Regions from separate parts of the Paenibacillus sp. FSL R5-0517 genome, predicted to be linked through region 3. Evidence: riboswitches for the same ligand, from Rfam matches in the RefSeq annotation. Region 3 holds a riboswitch; each other region holds the start of a gene.
The links. Region 3 has a riboswitch for cobalamin ahead of nikB (nickel ABC transporter permease). Riboswitches for the same ligand answer to the same signal wherever they lie in the genome.
Positions count from the first base shown of each region.

Region 1: it holds a riboswitch for cobalamin, as region 3 does, so the genes downstream of both, cobJ (precorrin-3B C(17)-methyltransferase) here and nikB (nickel ABC transporter permease) in region 3, are expected to answer to the same signal.
Region 2: it holds a riboswitch for cobalamin, as region 3 does, so the genes downstream of both, MKX40_RS07270 (ABC transporter substrate-binding protein) here and nikB (nickel ABC transporter permease) in region 3, are expected to answer to the same signal.

Region 1 covers NZ_CP150235.1:6,378,012-6,381,169, forward strand. Annotated here, with positions in the region: gene cobJ (precorrin-3B C(17)-methyltransferase) at 1-1,536, opposite strand, end outside; cobalamin riboswitch at 1,939-2,129, opposite strand; gene MKX40_RS28470 (uroporphyrinogen-III synthase) at 2,329-3,158, opposite strand, start outside.
Region 2 covers NZ_CP150235.1:1,653,320-1,656,477, forward strand. Annotated here, with positions in the region: gene cbiB (adenosylcobinamide-phosphate synthase CbiB) at 1-336, shown strand, start outside; gene MKX40_RS07265 (histidine phosphatase family protein) at 327-1,013, shown strand; cobalamin riboswitch at 1,165-1,310, shown strand; gene MKX40_RS07270 (ABC transporter substrate-binding protein) at 1,752-2,750, shown strand; gene MKX40_RS07275 (iron chelate uptake ABC transporter family permease subunit) at 2,747-3,158, shown strand, end outside.
Region 3 covers NZ_CP150235.1:278,621-281,778, forward strand. Annotated here, with positions in the region: gene MKX40_RS01260 (AraC family ligand binding domain-containing protein) at 1-821, shown strand, start outside; cobalamin riboswitch at 899-1,092, shown strand; gene nikB (nickel ABC transporter permease) at 1,259-2,197, shown strand; gene nikC (nickel transporter permease) at 2,198-3,031, shown strand; gene MKX40_RS01275 (ABC transporter substrate-binding protein) at 3,046-3,158, shown strand, end outside.

The DNA.
Region 1 (3,158 bases), 820 kb from region 3:
GTCCTTCTCCATATTGCAGAAGTCACAGGCCTTCACCTTGATGACATCACCAATCGGTACAACGATAAAATTCGCTGCACGCAGCTCTTCAACCAGCGAGTCCGGTTCAAATGTCGGCACTCTCAGAATAATCTGGTGCTCCGGCGTGTACTCCAGTTCGCCGTCTTCACTTGCACACTGCGCCAGCAGCGCCATCTGGGCTGCGGTGAATTTTTTGTTGCCCACGCCGGGCGACACGCCGACTTCGAACAGCGGCGCCTTACGCCCAGGCTCGGGCGCGGTGCGTACCGCCGTTGCGGTCGCAGCCTGGGGTGAACTTGCTTCTCGGCTCGGCGCTGCTGCATTCAGCCAGCGGCTCGCCGATTCGCCCGCGAGCGCGCCGCCTGCCGCGAGCCGTGTCAGCGCCTCGGCGGCCAGCGCAGCTGCGCTGACGCGTGGCGCTTCTGCGACTCGGCCCGGAGCGGCCTCTGCCGCAACGGGCGCAGGTCGCTCGCCGGCAAGCACGGCGGTGCCAGCGCCGCTCGCCGAGCTTGCCGCAGGCATAATGGCAGCTGCCCCAGTGGGCGGCTGCCCTTGCGGAGCCGTGCCCGCTCCGGCGCTTGCGCCGCGCAGGGCTGGCTCCGCCTGTGGCTGCGCGGCCGATGCAGCGCTGGCCGCGCTCTCGCCCGCTGCCTCGCCGGAGGCGGCAGCGCGGGCTTCCCTTGCGCCGAGCGACCATGGCTCGGCTTCCGTGCGTAGTCGCTCATGAGGTCTGAGCGACTGTTCCGCGGTGTTCAGCGTATATTTCCGCTGATACCCGCGGGGGGTGACCATGAGTCCTTCGTACATCATGGTCGAGGAGTTGCCGATAATCACGGTCGTCAGCATGCCGATATCATGATTCAGCATATCCTCCAGTGTGGTCATGACAACGTCCTGACGCTCACGGTATGCACTTTTCACTAGACCTACGGGGGTCTGTGGGTCACGATAACGCAGGATCATTTCCTGTGTCTCCACGATCTGGCGTGTGCGCCGTCCACTGCGTGGATTGTACAGGGCAATGACAAAATCAGCAGAAGCTGCGGCTTCAACCCGGCGAATAATGGTCTCCCACGGCGTAAGGTGATCACTAAGGCTGATCGTACATGCATCGTGCATGACAGGGGCACCCAGCAGTGATGCACAGGACTGAATGGCCGATACGCCCGGAATAACCTCGACGGCAACACCCGTATCCGGCTTCCAACCTTGCTCCATCAGCACCTCGTACACCAGTCCAGCCATACCATACACACCTGCGTCACCGCTAGAAATTACGGCAACAATTTTGCCCATCTCCGCCTGTCGAACCGCTTCTTGTGCACGGCTTACTTCCTCGGTCATGCCTGTACGTACAATCGCTTGCCCGTTCAACAGAGGGCGAATAAGATCCACATACGTGTTGTATCCGATAATTACCTCACTCTCCTGAAGTGCTTCGAGTGCCCGCTTGGTGATATGTTCCATTGCTCCCGGGCCGAACCCGATAATCAGCAGCTTGCCTTGATCTTGCATGATTTCTCCTCCTTCATCACACTTGTCGTACTGATCTAAACAGTGAAGAAGGGCGGCTATGCCGACCTTCTCCCCCGCTGTACTGCATGTTCAACTCGTCAGCTCTGTTTACTCAGACTATCGAACAAGGCTCTTACATCAACCGTTATGATCCAACTAATCTATTCCTCTACCTGCAATTTCCCGACACAGGGTAGGTATCGCAAGGATGTGCATTTATCTAAAAAAACAAAAAAATCCCATCCTTGTAACGGATGGGATACGCATGTACGTACACTCAAGAACACAGCCCCAGACTCCCGAAGGGTAGTCCTGTGACTATGTGGCCTGGAGGGGCCAGCCGGGCGAACCGATTGTTCGCCCAATTCCTGATTCTTCGTACACCACTCCTTTCCGCGAAGGGTTTGGTGACACATGCAAGGTAGGTCTCCTGGCTTTGGATCATCAGCTTCCTTTTCTGTCTTCCCCGGCTTTCCGAGTGACTTGGATCAAAAAGGGCTTCACCATTACAGTGGCGGGACCGCTCGGGACTTTCACCCGATTCCCTGTTACCTCTTGCTGCACGCAAGAGCACCTTGCTTGTTTTCATTCAATATTGTTTTCATAATAACACCGTGCAGGAAATAATGTCCATGCTTATGATACTTATCCATTCTTCTATTTTCAGACAAAACAGAAAAAAGTCCTGATCCAAAAATCGGATCAGAACCCGGAATAACCTATGCATATCCCATTCGTTATAACCATCCAACAACCCTTGCATTGAGTTCGTTTCTGTTAACGACTCAACCTTTATTGCTGACCGCCAACCTTGTCTGCACGCCCTGCGGAAAAGTAACGTCCAAGTTCAACGATGAGTGCACCCATCTTCTCTTCCTCCGGAATGACCAGCGCCTCAATGCCTTCTTCACGCATGGAGTTTGCTGTAACTTTACCTACGGATGCAGGAATTACGCCTTGTCTGAAAGCGGCAAGCAACGGCTCAAGCTTGTCCTTGGAGGCCGCATATTGCGTCAGAAATCTGACCTGGGGTCCACTTGTGAACGCAACAGCATCTACCTCGAACTTTAGAATTTCATGCAACAGCTGTTCCAGCTCTGCATCTTCCGGCGGTACATGGCGGTAAGGGAGCACTTGTCTGACGATTGCACCTTGTTCTTCCAACCATGCAACGAGTTTGGGAGCTGTCTCCCCATGAAGCTGTAATATGACCTTTTTCCCTGCGAGATCATGCGGGGCGAATTCTCGAATGAGCCCGTCCGTGCTACCGTCATCATCCCGTACCAGAGGCGTTAATCTGCGCTTTTTGAGCGCATTCACCGTCTTGTATCCCCTCGCTGCAATGGAGGATTCCGATAATACATCCAAAAACTGTCCCGCAATTTCCATATCCTCAGCCATTTCAAACAATGCATCCAATCCCATACCCGTCGTTAACACCGCCCAGTCTGGCGGGTCTGAGATCCAGGATACCAGCCCATCCCTGGTATTCCGATCATCCAGGAATACCGTCCCCTGTGCCGGTCGCACGAGCGGAATTCCCCCCATTTTTTCAACCAGTATGGACATCTCTTTCGATTTTCGTGGTCCTGTCAATGCTACACGCACACCTGCCAAATGTT
Region 2 (3,158 bases), 1.4 Mb from region 3:
ATGCTGTTAATCGTGGGTGCCTGGGTCATGAAATTTGATGCCAAAGGAGCAGCACGGATGGTCGCTCGGGATGCAAGACTGCATCCAAGTCCGAATAGCGGGTTTCCCGAATCAGCAGTGGCTGGAGCACTGGGCATCCGACTTGGCGGACATAACGTGTATCACGGAGTTGCTTCGTTTCGTGCCTATTTGGGCGAGGCCACACGGCCGATGGAAGCCGAGGATATTGTGCGAACATCACGCCTGATGTTCTGGTCCGCAGGGGCTTTTGTTGCACTTTGTGTGTTAATATCGCTGGGTGTGTGGCTGGCAGGAGGGATGCTGTTATGGCCCTAAATGAGGGGAATGCAGGCAAGGACGTACATACGGATCAACCGGCTTCAATGAAACGAAACATTCTGTGGGTCCGTCACGGGACAACGCTATGGAATGTGGAAAAAAGATACCTGGGGCATACCGACATCGGTCTGCTGCCAGACGCCAAAGAAGAACTGGCTCCGCTTCATGAACAATTGAGCGGTGTTTCGTGGCACGAGGTATATTGCAGTGATCTGCTGCGCTGCCGCCAGACGCTGGAACAGATTCTTCCTGATGCCGGCGGAGAGGTGAAGTTCGATCAGCGTCTGCGGGAAATTGATTTTGGACAGTGGGAAGGGCTAACGTATGAGCAGCTCAAGGATAACCCTGAGTACCGAAACTGGATTGATGCGCCGCAGGAGGTCACTCCGCCCGAGGGTGAATCGTGGCAGAAGTTTACGGAGCGAATGGATTCATTTCTCCAAGAGATGTTGTTGAATGGTCGGCCTTCAATGCACGTTGATGAGGGACGGGTACCTACCATAGTTGTGGTTACGCATGGTGGTGTCATCCGATATGCCTTGTCCCGTCTGATTGCCGGGCTTGGGTTCTGGGATACACATGTCGTACCGGGACAGGCGATTCAGGTCCAGCTTGATCGACAGGGGAATCAATGGTTTGGTAGCAGAGTGACTTTTCCGCCAATCGGGTTGTAAGGATGTACAATATACCCTATAATCACAACAGAAGTGTGACTTCAGCATGGATACAGATACGGTGCAGGCTGTGAAGGCTAATGCGTATATAACATGCAGAAATTACATGACAATGATATACCATATCAGCGACCAAGGGTCCCGCGTGTGAAGGCTGTTTTCATGGCAGAGTAGTACGAGTCGTGAAACACACAAGGGTGAAATGGGGAAGCCGGTGCAAATCCGGCACGGTCCCGCCACTGTAAAACAGGATGATTCCTGTAAGTCAGGTTACCTGCCCTGGACGTACAAACCGGTGTTCCTTCGAGGAAAGGACAGCGTTTCGGGCAATTCTATGCGCATGGACAACCTTGGGTTGAACATGTACAGATCGCCATATGCGAGACGTCATCCCTGATCCTGGACGTAAGGATTAGGGATTTTTTATTGTTCATGTAAGATAAACCGAACTTTTACACGTTAACGAAGAGTGCAGAACCGATCTGAAGAAACGGAGTGTTCGCTTAAAGCTTTCTACAAGAAAGCTACATCGGAAGCATACGCTTATCCCCGGATTTTCCCTTTCGAAAAGGGAATCAAAAAGTCTGGGGATAACAGCGATCGGAAGATGGTACTGCAATCGGAGTGGACTTGTGTAAATTGATGGATTTTACTTGTACAGGAACACCAAGGCAAGGTAGTAAGAGTTCAAGCATGTTGCAAGAAAATAGTACAGATAGAGAAGGGGAGAATAACAGAATGAATATCAAGAATTGGAAAAGCGTAGCGTCCCTGCTAAGTGCAGCGGCACTCGCACTGGCTTTGGCCGGTTGTGGCAATGCAACAACGAACGAGGGCACAGGAACTTCGCAGCAACCGGCACAGGAGCAGTCCCAAGGCCAGGCGCAGACGGACCTCAAAACGCAATATCCACTGACCGTTACGGATGCAACGGGTGAATCGTTTACTTTTGAAAAGGCGCCAGCCAAAATTGTATCCGTGTCACCAGCTGAGACAGAGTCCCTGTTTGCCCTTGGATTGGATGAACAGATCGTTGGTGTATCCGACTATGATGATTATCCGGAAGCAGCAACAACCAAAGCGAAAATGGGTGGCATCACCAAGCCCAACGAAGAGTCCATCATTGCATCTGAAGCCGACATTGTCTTTACAGGTATCTCGATGAGTGAGGATGCCGTGAAGAAGCTGCGCGAACTCGGTATTACCATTTTCAAAACGGATCCTAAATCCATTGACGATGTGATGAACAATATCGAAACCTTCGGTAAAATTACCGATCATCAGGAAAAAGCACAAGAAATCATCACTCAGATGAAACAGGACGTGACGGATGTAACCGAAGCGGTGAAGGCCGTTAAACCGGAAGAGAAGAAAAAAGTATACGTTGAATTCTCCCCAGGTTGGTCGGTAGGTAAAGGTGAGTTCATGGACGAACTGATCACTGTAGCCGGAGGAACCAATATCGCTTCAAACGAAGAAGGCTGGTACCAAATCAATGAAGAAAACGTGATTGCCTCTAACCCCGATGTAATCTTGTATGCCAACGATGTAATTGATGAAAACTCCAAAACACTGGATCAGATCATCAAGGCGCGCAGCGGCTGGGATCAAATTACGGCTGTGAAAAATGACGCGGTTATTGGCCTGGATGCCAACCTGCTGAGCCGTCCGGGTCCACGGGTAACTCAAGGGTTGAAAGAAGTAGCCAAAGCGATCTATCCTGACTTGTTCCAATGAGTAAAAAGCTGATCCTGTTCGGAACGACGGGCATGGTGCTGCTGGTGCTTACCGTGCTCATCTGCACGGGCATTGGTTCAGTAGCTTTGCCAATTCGGGATATTGCCGGCATCCTGATTCACAAAATTCCCTGGGTGGGCGACTGGATTACACCGGATTGGAATAAGGCAGCCGAACAGATTATCTGGAAAGTGCGTTTTCCGCGTGTACTGCTTGCTGTGCTCGTGGGGGCTTCACTGGCTATTGCGGGTGCGGGCTTCCAGGGTGTGCTGCGTAATCCGCTGGCCGATCCGTTTACGCTCGGTGTATCATCCGGTGCGTCGGTAGGGGCGGCTTTCCTGATTTTCTTCGGATTGCAGTACGCACTGATCGGAATCTGGACGTTACCTCTAATTGCATTTTTGACGG
Region 3 (3,158 bases):
AAATAGAGATGAATGTGGTAGCCACGGACTGGACACAGATGGAACTTGTCTTGTTGTTCTTCGGGTGGGAGGCGTGTGAACCCGCCCATTATTGGGGACCGGGTGTACGTGATTCCTATATTGTGCATTACATCCATGAAGGACGGGGCATCGTGTACATGGGGGACCAGGAATACAAGCTTAGCGAGGGACAGGGTTTTATCATTTTCCCGGATACGCTTATTCATTATGAGGCAGATCCCAAGGAGCCCTGGACGTATTCGTGGTTCGGCTTCAAAGGGGTACAAGCCAAAGCATTCATGCAACGTGCCCAACTGAGCCCGGAGCGCCCGATATATGATGTCCATGATACGATTACGATGGAACAGTTGTATACGGAGATGGTCCAAGCTTCCACGCGACCGGAAGGTGATGTGTTGAACCAGAGTCTCTTGTACCGCTTGATGGCAGAATTAATCTCTTCTTCACCTGTGAAGGAAGAGGTCGGGCAGCTCCTTTCAAACAAAGAAACATACATCCGGCAGGCGGTGCAATTTATGGAGAACAGGTACAGTCAGCGAACCTCCATACTGGATATTGCCCAAGCCGTGGGGCTGGATCGCACATATCTATCGGGATTATTCAAAGAGCGATATGGCATGTCGCTACAGTCATTTTTTCTGGAGTACCGTATGAATCGTGCTGCCGAACTTCTTCAGAATCCAGGGCTGTCGGTCAGTGAAGTGGCCCATTCTGTCGGTTATACGGACCCATTATTGTTTTCCAAGATGTTTAAGCGTGTGACGGGCGTATCTCCGAAGGGGTCGAGAATTCGCGATTAGACGCACCTAGTGTTTCAAATTTGAAAGAAAAGTTTTGATCATTAAACGTTGTCCCGCTATACTGATACAGAAGTGTAATTGAATATGTGGAACTTGGTGCTTTGCCCGTCAGGGTGAAAGCTTAATAGGGAAGTCCGGTGTAATACCGGCGCGGTCCCGCCACTGTAACAGAGGAGTTAGGTAGCGATAATCCACTGGTTTAGACCGGGAAGGAGCTGCAAGTGACGATGATTCTGGAGCCAGGAGACCTGCCAGGTTTAACAAACACAGTAGTACCCTACGGGAGATAGGAAGGTGTTTAGAGAGCATGATTTTTTCTGAAAATCTGTTTATTTAAGGCGTCCTCATCCAGTAACACGGAGAGGGACGCCTTTTTTGCTATGGACGGAGAACATCATGGCATATACATAAAGTTTTGGGGAAGGACGTTTGAACACGTGAGCAGATATATCATTAAACGATTAATGCAACTGGTAGTCGTATTGTTCGGCATCACGTTCCTGACGTTCCTGCTAACCTACCTGTCTCCTGGAGATCCAGCCAGACTTATGCTTATGTCTACAGGGGTAACGCCATCTGATGAGCTGGTCAGGCAGGTGAGGTCGGAGCTTGGATTGGACGAGCCCTTTCTCTATCGGTACGGGACTTGGTTGGGACAGGTGATGACTGGGGACTTCGGTACATCATATAAATACAATCGTCCAGTGCTGGACGTGCTGATGGCACGGCTCCCGGCAACGCTTTGGCTAACAGGAAGCGCCATGTTTCTGGTTATACTGGTTTCCTTTCCATTGGGGATGCTGTCGGCTGTCTATCGTAACCAATGGCTTGATCACGTCATTCGTCTGTTCTCTTTTGCCGGATTATCGATGCCCAGCTTCTGGTTGGGTATGTTGCTCATGTTGGTCTTCGGCGTACAGCTGAAGCTGCTGCCGGTGATGGGCAATTCCGGATGGTACAGCCTGATTCTACCTGCATGTACACTCGCGATTCCACTTGTTGCCCAGTACAGCAGACAGATTCGTGCGATCCTGCTTGAGGAGACAAGCCAGAACTATGTGATCGGAGCCAGATCCAGAGGTGTGAAGGAATCGATCATTATTTTTCGTCATATTCTTCCCAATGCCCTGCTGCCGATCGTTACCCTTATGGGTATGACAACAGGTGCTTTGTTAGGTGGTGCAGCGATTGTGGAAAGTTTATTTGTGTGGCCGGGTGTTGGACAGATGGCTGTAGATGCGATTTTCACAAGGGATTATCCGCTGATTCAGGGATATGTCATCTGGATGGCGATCATATATGTCGCCCTGAATCTGCTGGTTGATATATGGACTCATCTTCGTGATCCCCGAATCCGACTGGATGTGGATATATAGATGAGAGCCTTCAGACTGGTATTACTGCAGAATCGCTGGTTCACCTTCCTGCTGTCTCTGACCGCCTTCTGGATTATTCTTGCCATGGTTGCACCGCTGCTTGCACCACACGACCCACTTGCAACGAACTTTGCCAAAGTGTTGCAGCCATCCAGCGCCGAGTATCCTCTTGGAACCGATCAACTGGGCCGCTGTGTATTATCTCGTCTTCTGTACGGTGCACGTACCTCGCTGCTGCTCACCTTTATGATGATTGGCATCGTGTTTGTGTTAGGTGTAACGATTGGAGTCATCGCCGGTTTCGCTCGGGGGGTGACGGATATGGTGCTCATGCGCCTGTCTGATACATTAATGGCATTTCCGGGGCTTATTTTTGCGATCGCTGTGGTGGGGATGCTTGGGCCGGGATTGTTCAATACGGTTCTGGCACTGTCGGTTGTCTGGTGGGCGAAGTATGCAAGGATGGCCAGAAGCCTGGTGATTTCCCTTCAGCAAAAGGAGTATGTCGCTGCCGCTGCTTTCAGCGGAGCACGTAAAATACAGATCATCGGCAGGACGATCCTGCCCAATATGATGTCTCCAATCATCGTCATGGCGATGATGGATGTGGGAGGCATGATGCTGTCCATCTCGGGGTTGTCCTTTCTTGGGCTTGGCGCGCAGCCACCGAACCCCGAGTGGGGGGCCATGTTAAATGAAGGCAGAAGATATCTGCAGACTGCACCATGGCTGTTGGTTTATCCAGGTCTGGCGATATTCAGCACCGTCATTATTTTTAATTTACTGGGAGACAGTCTGCGAGATGTGCTTGATCCCAAGAAAAATACTGCTTAACTGGAGGAACCAGAATGAAGAGGAATTTTCAAAAATCAATGTTGCTCACCCTCATATCCATGTTGGTTGTGTTCTTGCTTGCAGCTTGTGGCACCGCCAATAATCCATCGACCTCGTCTGGTGCAAT